Regions from separate parts of the Streptomyces sp. NPDC000983 genome, predicted to be linked through region 3. Evidence: riboswitches for the same ligand, from Rfam matches in the RefSeq annotation. Region 3 holds a riboswitch; each other region holds the start of a gene.
What was found. Region 3 has a riboswitch for cobalamin ahead of ABT296_RS20955 (cobalamin biosynthesis protein). Riboswitches for the same ligand answer to the same signal wherever they lie in the genome.
Positions count from the first base shown of each region.

Region 1 (3,038 bases), on a different contig from region 3:
CGGGCCGTGGCCCGGCGGCCGACCTCGGGCAGCGGGCGCCCGTCGAGGGTGACGACGCCCGAGGTGGGCGCGAGGACCCCGGCCAGGAGTCTGAGCAGCGTCGACTTTCCCGACCCGTTGGGGCCGAGCAGGCCGACCGTCTCGCCGGGGCACGGGGCGAGGGTGACGCCGTCCACAACGGTCGTTCCGTCGATACGGCGCCGGACGCGGTCCGCGTGCAGGCCGGTCATGCGCGCCTCCCTCCCCGGTAGAGGACCGCGACGAACGCGGGCACGCCGATGAGGGACGTCACCACGCCCACGGGGACCTCCTGGGGTTCGAGGACGGTACGGGCGAGGGTGTCCACCCACACCAGGAACACGGCCCCGGTGAGGGCCGTGACCGGCAGCAGGCGGGCGTGGCCGGCGCCGGTGAGGGCGCGGGTGGCGTGCGGGAGGACCAGGCCGACGAAGCCGATCGCGCCGACGCAGCTGACCAGGGCCGCGGTGAGCAGCGCGGTGGCGCAGAGGAGGACCAGCCGGGCCCGGGCGACGCCGACCCCGAGTCCGGCGGCGGCCTCGTCGCCGAAGGCGAAGGCGTCCAGGGTGCGGGCGTGTCCCAGGCAGACGGCCAGGACGACGGCGAGTACGGCCGTGCACAGCAGCACCTGCCCCCAGTCGGCGCCGGTGAGCGAGCCGAGCAGCCAGAACAGCACGCCCCGGGTGGTCTCGGCGTCCGCCGAGGTCATCACGGTGAACGAGGTCAGTGCCGAGAACAGCTGCATGGCCGCCACGCCCGACAGTACGACCCGGTCGGTGCTGCCGCCCAGGGTGTGGCTGAGGAACAGCACCAGCGCGAAGGAGAGCAGCGCGCCCAGGAAGGCGCCCGCCGACAGCGACACCGCTCCCCCGCCCACGCCCAGCACGACCACGGCGACCGCTCCCGTGGACGCGCCGGAGGAGACGCCGAGGACGAAGGGGTCGGCCAGCGGGTTGCGCAGCAGCGACTGCATCACCGCCCCGCACACCGCGAGCCCCGCCCCGCAGACGGCGGCGAGCAGGGTCCGCGGCATCCGCAGGTTCCACACGATGCCGTCCCTCAGCGGCGCCAACGTGCTCTCCCCCAGGCCGAGATGGGCCGCGACGGCGGCCCACACATCGCCGGTGGAGATGTCGGCGGGGCCGATGGTCACGGCCACGGCGACCGAGGCGAGCAGGGCGGCCAGACCGCCGCCGGTCAACAGCAGGGTACGGGAACTCACTTGACGAGCCCGAAGTCCCGCAGACCGGCCGCCACCTGCTCGATGCCCTCGATCGTGCGGATGGAGGGGTTCATCGACTGCCCGCTCAGCAGCACGTACCGCTGCTCCTTCACGGCGGTGAGGTTGCGGGTGGCGGGGTTGGTCTCCAGGAAGCGGATCTTGGCCTCGGCGGTCTCGGCGGTCTGCTGCCTGCGGGTCAGGTCGCCGATGACGATGACGTCGGGGTCGCGGTCGGCGACGGTCTCCCAGCCGATCTGGGGCCACTCCTCGTGCGTGTCGTCGAAGGCGTTGCGCGCGCCGACGGCTCGGGTGATGGCGCCGGGGGCGCCGCAGCAGCCGGCGAGGTAGGGCGACTGGGAGTTGGCGAACCAGTACATGAGGGTGACGTCCGAGGCGTCCAGTCCGGCGGTGGCCGTGCGCACCCGCTTCTCCAGCGAGGCGACCAGCTTCTCGCCGCGTTCGTCGACGCCGAACACGCGCGCGAGGTCACGGATCTCGCCGTACACGGTGTCCAGGGTGAGGGGTTCGCTGCGCGAGCCGTCGCCGCCGCTGTCGTTGTCCTTGCCGGCCGCGCAGTCGGAGGGCGAGACGTAGGTGGGCACGCCCAGTTCCTCGAACTGCTCGCGGGAGGCGACGCCGCCCTTGCCGAGGGTGGAGACGAACGAGGCGGTGACGAGGTCGGGTTCGGCGTCCAGGACCTTCTCGAAGGAGGGGTTGTTGTCGGCGAGGCGCGGTACGGAGGCGTTGGCCGGGCCCAGGCCCTTCATGACCGGGTCGGTCCAGGTGGCCGTGCCGGCCATGCGGTCGGCGAGGCCGAGGGAGAGCAGGATCTCGGTGGTGCCCTGGTTGAGGGAGACGGCCCGCTTGGGCGCGGACTTCAGGGTGGCCTCGTGACCGCAGTTGTCGAGGGTGACCGGGTAACCGGCGGCGGTCTCCTGGGCCTTGGTGTCGTCCCCGGTCGAGGATCCGCAACCGGTGAACAGCAGGGCGGACGCGAGGAGAAGGACGGGGGTGGTGCGGTGCATGGGCATGCCTCGGGGGTCGGGGCTCGTACGCGGAGCCTGGCCTACGGAGTCCCTCCGCGCCGGGGCGCGAAGGTGCCAGCAGGTCTTCGGACTCGGGTTCGTCCGGTCGGGGCGCCTTCCCGGTCTCCCAGTGGCGTCGTGCCCCGCCCGTCCCCCTCACCGCTGCGCGTCAGTTCCGGATTCGCACCGGATTCCCTGGCCTCAAGGTGTGGCTCGACTGGCTCCAGGAGGCTATCAAGCCCGCCGTACGGTCAGGGCGTGCGGTCGGTCACTCAGGCTCCCTCGGTCCGTGCCGTGCCCCGAGTGGCGTGCCCTGCACGGAAGTAGCAGCCTGGAGAGAGGGGTGTTCTCCGACACTGCCACTCAAGGAGATGGCCGTGACTGCCACCGAGTACGACACCAAGACGGACACCGCGTTCTTCCGCGAGATCACGCAGGTGTTCAGGAACCACCCTGAAGCCGCGAAGAAGTACGCCCTGGCGAGCCTGGCACTGGAGAAGATGCTGGGCATCGACACCAGCCGGAAGATCGCGGTCTCCACCCGTGAGGGCGACCGGGTCATCACGGAGTTCCACGACCGGGACAAGCAGCCCCCCGTGATCCGGGCCCAGATCTGCCTCAAGTACGAGCTGCGCGGGCAGGAGCTGAAGTGCGTGCACTGGATGGAGGCCCCGGAGTGACCACTGCGGCACCGGGCCATGGCATTTGATGGCATTCCCGCTCGTTCCCTTCATTCCGCGTGTTTCCCTCCGCTGATCGTCCCTAGGCTTTGG
Region 1 is NZ_JBEPBM010000053.1:14,316-17,353, reverse strand. Features, by position in the region: gene ABT296_RS34675 (ABC transporter ATP-binding protein) at 1-230, opposite strand, end outside; gene ABT296_RS34670 (FecCD family ABC transporter permease) at 227-1,240, opposite strand; gene ABT296_RS34665 (ABC transporter substrate-binding protein) at 1,237-2,271, opposite strand; cobalamin riboswitch at 2,326-2,502, opposite strand; gene ABT296_RS34660 (hypothetical protein) at 2,637-2,945, shown strand.
Region 1: it holds a riboswitch for cobalamin, as region 3 does, so the genes downstream of both, ABT296_RS34665 (ABC transporter substrate-binding protein) here and ABT296_RS20955 (cobalamin biosynthesis protein) in region 3, are expected to answer to the same signal.

Region 2 (3,038 bases), on a different contig from region 3:
CACCGCGAGCGCGACGACCGCGTCGGCGGTGTTGCCGAAGTCGGGCTGGTCCTCGGCGCCGGGCAGCACCGACATCAGGTGACCGTCCTTCGCCATCGCCCCGGCCAGGTAGGAGGCGCCGTTCGCGGCGGACCGGTCGGGGTCGGAGTCCTCGGCGGTGGCGCAGGTGAGGTCGGTGTCGCCCGCGGCCTTCGCCGACACCATGCTCAGGCCCTTCATGCCGACCACGGCCGCCGCCGTCGCGTCCGCGTTGGCGGCCAGCTCGCCCTTCTTGTCCGGCTGGTAGGCGAAGGCGCCGCCGTCCTCGCAGGACAGGGCCAGCCCGCGCAGCGCGTCGTACGGCGACCTGCCGTCCTTCACCACGGTCTCGGGGTCCTCGCCCACGGCGCTCAGGGCGCCGACGACGATCGCGGTCGAGTTGGCGTCGCTGGCGCCGCCGGGCGTGTAGCCCCAGCCGCCGTCCTTGTTCTGCACGCTCTTGAGCCAGGTGACCGCCTTGACGGCGTCCTTCCTGTGGTCGCCGTCCCCGGCCAGGGACAGGGCCTGTGCGGCGGCGGCGGTGCTGTTGGTGTCGACCATCAGCTTCGCGTCGCAGTCCTTGGCGGGCTCGGCGCGGAAGGCCGCGAAGGCCCCGTTCGCGCACTGCTGCCCGAGCAGCCAGTCGACGGCCTTCTCGGCGGGCGTCACATCCGACCGGTACTGGGCGAGCAGCGCCAGCGACTGGCGCCAGACGCCGTCGTACGTCGGGTCGGTGGTGCCGTACAGGCCGGACGGTATCGCCACGGACGGCGACGGGGACGCGGCCAGGGCGGGCGTGGCCAGGCCGATCACGGCGGTGGCGGCCAGGACCGCGGCGCTGCGGCGGACGTTCATGATCGGCGGGTGCCTCTCCCTGAAGGGAGCCGGGCAGCACGGGACGACCCCGGGCGGCTCGGCTCCGCAGACCTCGACGGTGCCAGCGCACCGGCGGGTCGCCGGCGCGCGTGAGCCGTTCACGTGCCGTACGGAGCAGTCCGGCTCGCAGCCAGAGGCTGCTCACGGTTGCGGGTCAGCGCCGGATTTGCACCGGCTTCCCCCCGTACGGGTGTAGTGACGACGGCGCCACTCTACCGGCCCGTAAACAAACACCTGAGGGGAGGCTGCGCGCGGGGGACGGGTTCCCCGCCATGGGGATCTCGGGGAACCCGGGCCGACTGATCGGTTCGGGGCGCGCGTCGGACGTGTACGAGCTCGGCGAGGGGTGGGTCCTGCGCCGGGACCGCGAGGAGTACGGCGACGGGGTCGCGGAGGCCGCCCTGCTGGGGCGCCTGCACGCCCTCGGCCACCCCGTGCCCCGGGTGCGCCCCGCCGACTGCACCCGCACCGAGCTGGTGATGGAGCGCCTGCACGGGCCGACGATGCTGGAGGCATTCTGCGCGGGGCGCATCGGTCCGCGGGAGGCCGGCGAGACCCTGGCCCGGCTGCTGCGGCGGCTGCACGCGCTGCCCGGCCGGGTGATCCACCTGGACCTCCACCCGGACAACGTCCTGCTCACCGCCGACGGCCCCCACGACATCGACCGGACCAACGCCGAGGAGGGCGAACCCGCCCTGGACCGGGGCATGTCGGCGCTGATCCTCGCCCAGGTCGCCGTCGTCGACGCACAGCTCTCCGAGCCGGTACGCGCGACACCCGCCGCGCTCCTCGCGGACCCCTCGGACCTCACCGGGCGGGCTCTGGGCGAGGCCCGTCGCCGACGTGCCGCCAACCCCACCATGACGGCGCGGGAGGTCGAAGCGCTGGGCGAGGCCGAGCAGTTGGTGCGCTCCTTCACGGACGGGGAGCGCTGACCGGAGTCGGACAGCGGGCAGCGCGATCGGACTCGGCCCGAAACCGGGAGCGCTGCCCTGAGCCGGGCCGAAACCGGGAGCGCTGCCCTGAGCCGGGCCGCGACCTGGAGCGCTGCCCGGTCTCAACCCGCGACCTGGAGCGCTGCCCGGTCTCACACCGCCACGTACGTCACCGGGTCGCTGCCCGTGACCGCTTCCGCGCGGCCCAGCTTCACCAGTCGGCGCAGGTGGGACTCGGCCTCCGACACCGCGATGTTCCGGGAGCCGTAAGGGATCTGCTCCCAGGGCCGGTTCCACTCCATGCGCTCGGCGAGCCGCCAGGGGGTGAGGGGTTCGGCCAGCAGGGCGAGCAGGCCGGTGAGGCGCTCCTCGTGGTGGTCGAGCAACTCCCGTACGCGCGCGGGCGCGTCGGTGAAGGCGTGCTGGTGCGCCGGGAGCACCTCGGCGGGGGCGAGCCGGCCGACGCGCTCCAGGGAGTCGAGGTAGTCGCCGAGGGGATCGGTGACGGTGGTGTCGTCCGGGTCCTCGTACAGGCCGATGTGGGGTGTGATGCGGGGGAGGAGATGGTCGCCCGAGAACAGGCGGCCGCGGCCCGGGAGTTGGGCGGGATGCTCCTCCTCCAGGTGCAGGCAGACATGGCCCGGGGTGTGGCCCGGGGTCCAGATCGCGCGCAGCCGGCGGCCCGGGAGGCCGAGGAGTTCGCCGGGGACGATCTCGCGGTCCGGCAGGGCGGGGGTCAGGCCGGGCAGGGTGCTGCGGCGGGCGCCGCGCAGGGGTGCCACGTGCTCCTCGGGGGCGCCGGCCGCGGTGAGCTTCGCCGCCATGTACGTGAACCAGCGCTCGGGCTTGGCGGACCGGGTGCGGCGCACGATCGCGGTGTCCGCCGCGTGCATCGCGATCCAGGCGCCGGACGCCTCACGGACCCGCCCGCACAGGCCGTGGTGGTCGGGGTGGTGGTGGGTGACGACCACCCCGTGGACCTCCTCGACCGCCGTCCCGCAGTCCGCCAGCCCCTCGGCGAGGGTGTCCCAGGAGGCGGGGTCGTCCCAGCCGGTGTCGATCAGCACCGGGCCCCGGTCGGTGTCCACCACGTAGACCAGCGTGTGCCCGAGGGGGTTGTCCGGGATCGGGACCCGGACGGACCGTACGCCCCCGCCGTGATCGTGCGTGTTCGTCATCTGCCCTCCGCCTCGCGGCCATTGCTCACTA
Region 2 is NZ_JBEPBM010000020.1:76,735-79,772, forward strand. Features, by position in the region: gene ABT296_RS23155 (SCO2321 family membrane protein) at 1-873, opposite strand, end outside; cobalamin riboswitch at 949-1,129, opposite strand; gene ABT296_RS23160 (phosphotransferase) at 1,167-1,829, shown strand; gene ABT296_RS23165 (Strvi_7410 family MBL fold metallo-hydrolase) at 1,982-3,007, opposite strand.
Region 2: it holds a riboswitch for cobalamin, as region 3 does, so the genes downstream of both, ABT296_RS23155 (SCO2321 family membrane protein) here and ABT296_RS20955 (cobalamin biosynthesis protein) in region 3, are expected to answer to the same signal.

Region 3 (3,038 bases):
CAGTCCGGCGTTGCGCGCTATGCCCATGTTGACGATGTCGGTGCGCCGCAGATTGATCTCGGCCGGCGATCCGGCGCCCTCGCAGATCACCGCGTCGTAGGTGGAGCGCAGCTCGGCCAGACAGTCCAGCACAGTGCCGAGCAGCCGCTGCTGGCGTCCGCCGTGGTAGCCGCGCGCGCTCAGCTCGCCCACCGGCTTGCCCATCAGGACGACCTGACTGCTCTGCTCCCCGCCCGGCTTCAGCAGCACGGGGTTCATCAGCGCGGTCGGCTCGATCCGGCAGGCCTGCGCCTGCATGGCCTGCGCCCGCCCGATCTCGGCGCCCTCGCGGGTCACGAAGGAGTTGAGCGACATGTTCTGCGCCTTGAACGGCGCCACCTTCACGCCCTGGCGCACCAGCCAGCGGCAGATCCCCGCGGTGACCACGCTCTTGCCGGCGTCGGAGGTCGTCCCGGCCACCAGCAGCCCGCCCCCGCTCATGACCTGACCCCCTTCACCGCGGCGCGCGCGGCGACGCAGACGCCCAGCGCCAGCCACCCCACCCCCCGGGACAGCCGTACCGCCCGTTCGATGTCCCTGACGTCCACGGCACGTCCCTCCCCGTTCAGCACCGGCCGGTGCTCGATCCGTCCGCCGTACGACAGGGTCCCGCCCAGCCGCACCCCCAGCGCGCCCGCGAACGACGCCTCCACGGGCCCGGCGTTGGGGCTCGGGTGCTTGCCCGCGTCGGCCCGCCAGGCGCGTGCCGCACCCCGGGGATTCCCCCCGGCGACGGTGGCCAGGACCGCGGTGAGCCGCGCCCCCGGCCATCCCGCGACGTCGTCGAGGCGGGCCGAGGCCCAGCCGTAGCGCCGGTGGCGGGGCGACTTGTGGCCGACCATCGCGTCGAGGGTGTTCACGGCCCGGAAGCCGAGCAGGCCCGGCACTCCGCCGACGGCACCCCACACCAGTGCCCCCACCACCGCGTCGGAGGTGTTCTCGGCGACCGACTCCACGACCGCCCGCGCGATCCCGTCGGCGTCCAGCGCCTGCGGGTCCCGTCCGCACAGATGCGGCAGCCGCGCCCGCGCGGCCTCGACGTCGCCCGCCTCCAGGGCGCGCCCGACGCCCCGGGCCTCCCGGGCGAGCGAGGTGCCCCCGACGACGGACCAGGTGGCGACGGCGGTCAGCGCGACGGAGGCGGCGGGGGAGCGGCGGGCCGCCGAGGCGGCCAGCGTGCCCACGGCCACGGCGCCGCCCACGCAGACGGCGGTGTGCAGCGCGCCCCGGCCCCGGTCGTCCCGCCACAGCCGCCGTTCCACGGCGGCGGCGGCGCGCCCGAACACGGCGACCGGATGCCCGCGGCGCGGATCGCCGAGGAGCAGGTCGCCCAGGAGGCCGGTGGCGGCGCCGTACGCGAAGACGCGATCGGCCCGCATCGGCTCAGCCGGCCGTGCGGTCGTTCGGAACCCGGGCGTCGTGCCGGGCGGAGAACCGGTCCTTGCACCTCAAGGGGCAGCCGCGCATGGCGATATGTCCTCACTCAGGGTGTCCACGCCCTGGCTCGACTGGATCGGCGGTGAGAGTTCCTGGCTCCCGGGGGCTACTACCCCGGTGACAGTGGCGGGACCGCGCCGGAGTCGCACCGGCTTCCTCTCCTGCCGCCGTAAATGGCTCGGGCAGTCCACCACGGGTCCCGAAGGGCCGTCAACTTGCCTTTGACCTGCGAGGGGAGAGTGTGCTGAGGCCCACATCGGGCCGGACGGGGCGGGGTTGACGGCTGTGCCCACCGAGGCCCGACCCGCGCCACGGCACGCACACACGCACCCGGACCACGCCGGCACGCAGGCACGTAACCCACCCCGGCCCGCCGCGCGCAAAGACCCGCCCCGCGGGTACGGCGCCGGACGCCGTACCCGCGGGGCGGGTGGAGGAACGTGGGCCGGGTCAGGCCACGATCAGGTAGATCCCGTAGGCCACCGCCGCCGCGCACGCGGCGAAGCAGGCGTACGCGCCCGTGACCGCGAGGGCCGCGGAGCCGCCCTGTTCCGCCGCCCGCTCGCGGCGGGACAGGCCCGAGATGCCGAGGGTGAACAGGGCCACCAGCGCCACGGTGACCACGAGGCTGACGCCGAAGACGGAGCCGAGAGCCGCCCAGTCGATCTTCATGATGCTTCTTCCTTAACCGGGTGGGGGTCAGACGGCGGCCTGCGAGGACGCAGGCTCGCCGGCCGGGGCCGGGATGGTCGTCGCGAGGTCCTCGGTCACCGTGCCGGCCGGCGGCGGGGTCACCGCGGCCATGGCCTGGGTCACGACGCCCGCGGGCTCCTCGGTCTCGTTGACGTTGGTGTGGTCGACGACCTCGCGCCGCGAGATCTTCCAGATCGCGGCGCTGGAGGCGATCAGGAACACCGCGACGAGGGCGGTGCCCCAGTCGCCGAACCCGCAGACCCACTCGGCGAGCGCGGCGACCAGGGCCGCGGCCGGCAGGGTCAGACCCCAGGCGACGAACATGCGGGTCGCGGTGGACCAGCGGACCACACCGCCCTTGCGGCCGAGGCCGGCGCCCATCACCGAACCGGAGACGGAGTGCGTGGTGGACAGGGAGAAGCCGAGGTGGGAGGAGGCCAGGATGACCGTCGCCGCGCTGGTCTGGGCGGCGAAGCCCTGCTGCGGCTGGAGGTCGGTCAGGCCCTTGCCCATGGTGCGGATGATCCGCCAGCCGCCGAGGTAGGTGCCGAGCGCGATGGCCACACCGGCGGAGAGGATGACCCACATGGGCGGGTCGGAGTCGGGGGCGAGGGTGCCGCCGGCGACGAGGGCCAGGGTGATGATGCCCATCGTCTTCTGCGCGTCGTTGGTGCCGTGGGCCAGCGAGACCAGACCGGCGGAGGCGATCTGCCCGGCGCGGTAGCCCTTCTCGGAGGACTTGCTGCCCTCGGCCTTCTTGCCCATCGAGTACATCAGCTTCGTCGCCAGCATCGCCGCGAGGCCCGCGACGATCGGGGCGGCGATGGCCGGGATCAGGACCTTGGTGACGAGCACGTCGCCGTGGACGG
Region 3 is NZ_JBEPBM010000017.1:107,007-110,044, forward strand. Features, by position in the region: gene ABT296_RS20950 (cobyric acid synthase) at 1-480, opposite strand, end outside; gene ABT296_RS20955 (cobalamin biosynthesis protein) at 477-1,418, opposite strand; cobalamin riboswitch at 1,544-1,683, opposite strand; gene ABT296_RS20960 (hypothetical protein) at 1,927-2,148, opposite strand; gene ABT296_RS20965 (inorganic phosphate transporter) at 2,176-3,038, opposite strand, start outside.

Region 4 (3,038 bases), on a different contig from region 3:
CCTACACCTTCGTGGCCGTCCCGGCGGCGATCTACGCGGCGGGCGCGGCCGGCTTCTTCGCGGTGCCGTACACGATCCTCGTCTACCCGCTGATCTTCACCTTCCTGCCCCGGCTGTGGTCGGTGTCGCACCGGCACGGATACGTGACGACCTCGGACTTCGTGCGCGGACGCTTCGGCTCCAAGGGCCTGTCGCTGGCCGTCGCACTGACCGGCATCCTCGCCACGATGCCGTACATCGCCCTCCAGCTCGTCGGCATCCAGGCGGTGCTGGACGTGATGGGTGTCGGCGGCGGGGAGGACACCAACTGGTTCGTCAAGGACCTGCCGCTGCTGATCGCCTTCGGCGTGCTGGCGGCGTACACCTACTCCTCCGGGCTGCGCGCGCCCGCCCTGATCGCCTTCGTCAAGGACACCCTGATCTACCTGGTCATCGCGGTGGCGATCATCTACATCCCGATCAAGCTGGGCGGCTTCGACGAGATCTTCGCCAAGGCGGGCGAGAAGTTCACCAGCACCGGCACCGGCGGTCTGGTCCCGCCGGAGGCGGGCCAGTGGACCTACGCCACCCTGGCGCTCGGCTCGGCACTGGCGCTGTTCATGTACCCGCACTCGATCACGGCGACGCTGTCGTCCCGGAGCCGTGACGTGATCCGCCGCAACACCACCATCCTGCCGCTGTACTCCCTGATGCTGGGCCTGCTGGCGCTGCTGGGGTTCATGGCGATCGCGGCCGGGGTGAAGGTGGACAACGGCCAACTGGCGATCCCGCAGCTGTTCGAGAACATGTTCCCGGCCTGGTTCGCGGGCGTGGCCTTCGCGGCGATCGGCATCGGCGCGCTGGTGCCAGCGGCGATCATGTCGATCGCGGCCGCCAACCTCTTCACCCGCAACATCTACAAGGACTTCCTCAAGCCCGACGCCACGCCGGCGCAGGAGACCAAGGTCTCCAAGATCGTGTCGCTGCTGGTGAAGGTGGGCGCCCTGGTCTTCGTGCTGACGATGGACAAGACGGTCGCCATCAACTTCCAGCTGCTGGGCGGCATCTGGATCCTGCAGACCTTCCCGGCCCTGGTGGGCGGCCTGTTCACCCGCTGGTTCCACCGCTGGGCGCTGCTGGGCGGCTGGGCGGTCGGCATGCTCTACGGCACGGTGGCGGCGTACGGCGTGGCCTCGCCCACGCAGGCCCACTTCGGCGGCTCCTCGAAGGAGATCCCCGGCATCGGCGAGATCGGGTACATCGGGCTCACGGCCTTCGTGCTCAACCTGGCCGTCACGGTGGTCCTGACCTTCGTGCTGCGGGCGGCGAAGGCCCCGGAGGGCGTCGACGAGACGAGCCCCGGGGACTACACCGCGGACGCGGGCGACCCGGGTGTGCAGAAGGACCTGGCCCCGCTGCACTGAGCGTTGCCGCCACGACGGGCCGCCGGACAGCACGCGCTGTGCGGCGGCCCGTCGTCGTACGTACCCACGCGCCGTACGGCGGCGGCCCGTCGCCGTACCCACGCCCCACGCCCCACGCCCCGTGCCCCGTGCCCCGTGCCCCAACCGGAACCCCGTGCCGGAGCATCGCGGGTTCACTCTCCTCATCTGTCAGTTGACGCTCTGAAGCCAGGGCGACACAACATCTGGGGGTACCACCGCGCCCCGGCACAAGATGTATGCTCGTGCTCGCTGCCGCCGCAGGGGAATCCGGTGTGAATCCGGAACTGTCCCGCAACGGTGTACCTGTGCATGTCCGTTCCCCGAACAGACCTGCACAGGAGTCAGTCCGAGGACCTGCCGACAGCGCGCCCGGCCATCCGGCCGGTGCGCTTTCGACGTCCGGGCCTCGTGGAATGGGCCGGTGGACGCGACGCCCCGTGCGCTCGTGAGCCGCCCCCTGCCCTCCGCAGAGCCCTGTGCCGAGCGAGGGAGAGCCCCACGTGACCATCGCGCCAGCCGATCCGGCTTCAGCCGACCTGGTTCAGACCGACGGTCCCGGTACCGCGCTGCTGCGGACCCTGACCGAGCTGACCGCCGACCTCCCCGACGCCGACCCCGGCCGGGTCGCCGCCGCGGCGCTGCGCGGCCGTTCGGCCCGGGCCGACGAGGCGGAGCTGCGCGAACTGGCCACGGAGGCCGCGGCCGGCCTCATCTCCGAGGACCCGGCGTACAGCAGGCTCGCCGCCCGGCTGCTCACCCTCTCCGTCGCCGCCGAGGCCGCCTCGCAGGGCGTCACCTCCTTCACCGGGTCCGTCGCCGTCGGGCACCGGGAGGGGCTCATCGCCGACCGGACCGCCGAGTTCGTGCGGATCCACGGCGCCCGCCTGGACGCGCTGATCGACACCGGGGCCGACGACCGCTTCGGCTACTTCGGACTGCGCACCCTGCACAGCCGGTACCTGCTGCGCCACCCCATCACCCGCCGGGTCGTGGAGACGCCCCAGCACTTCATGCTCCGGGTCGCCGCCGGTCTCGCCGAGGACGACTCCGTCCGCTCCCTCGACGAGGTCGCAGCGCTCTACCGCCTGATGAGCCGCCTGGACTACCTGCCCTCCTCCCCCACCCTGTTCAACTCCGGCACCCGGCACCCCCAGATGTCGTCCTGCTACCTGCTGGACTCCCCGCTGGACGAGCTGGACTCCATCTACGACCGCTACCACCAGGTCGCCCGCCTCTCCAAGCACGCCGGCGGCATCGGCCTCGCCTACTCCCGCATCCGTTCGCGCGGTTCGCTCATCCGCGGCACCAACGGCCACTCCAACGGCATCGTGCCGTTCCTCAAGACCCTCGACGCCTCGGTCGCCGCCGTGAACCAGGGCGGCCGGCGCAAGGGAGCGGCCGCGGTCTACCTGGAGACCTGGCACTCCGACATCGAGGAGTTCCTGGAGCTGCGGGACAACACCGGCGAGGACGCCCGCCGTACCCACAACCTGAACCTCGCGCACTGGATCCCGGACGAGTTCATGCGCCGGGTCGACGCCGACCAGGAGTGGTCGCTGTTCTCCCCCGCGGACGTGCCCGAACTGGTCGACCTGTGGGGCGAGGAGTTCGACG
Region 4 is NZ_JBEPBM010000003.1:189,409-192,446, forward strand. Features, by position in the region: gene mctP (monocarboxylate uptake permease MctP) at 1-1,403, shown strand, start outside; cobalamin riboswitch at 1,661-1,800, shown strand; gene ABT296_RS04910 (ribonucleoside-diphosphate reductase subunit alpha) at 1,925-3,038, shown strand, end outside.
Region 4: it holds a riboswitch for cobalamin, as region 3 does, so the genes downstream of both, ABT296_RS04910 (ribonucleoside-diphosphate reductase subunit alpha) here and ABT296_RS20955 (cobalamin biosynthesis protein) in region 3, are expected to answer to the same signal.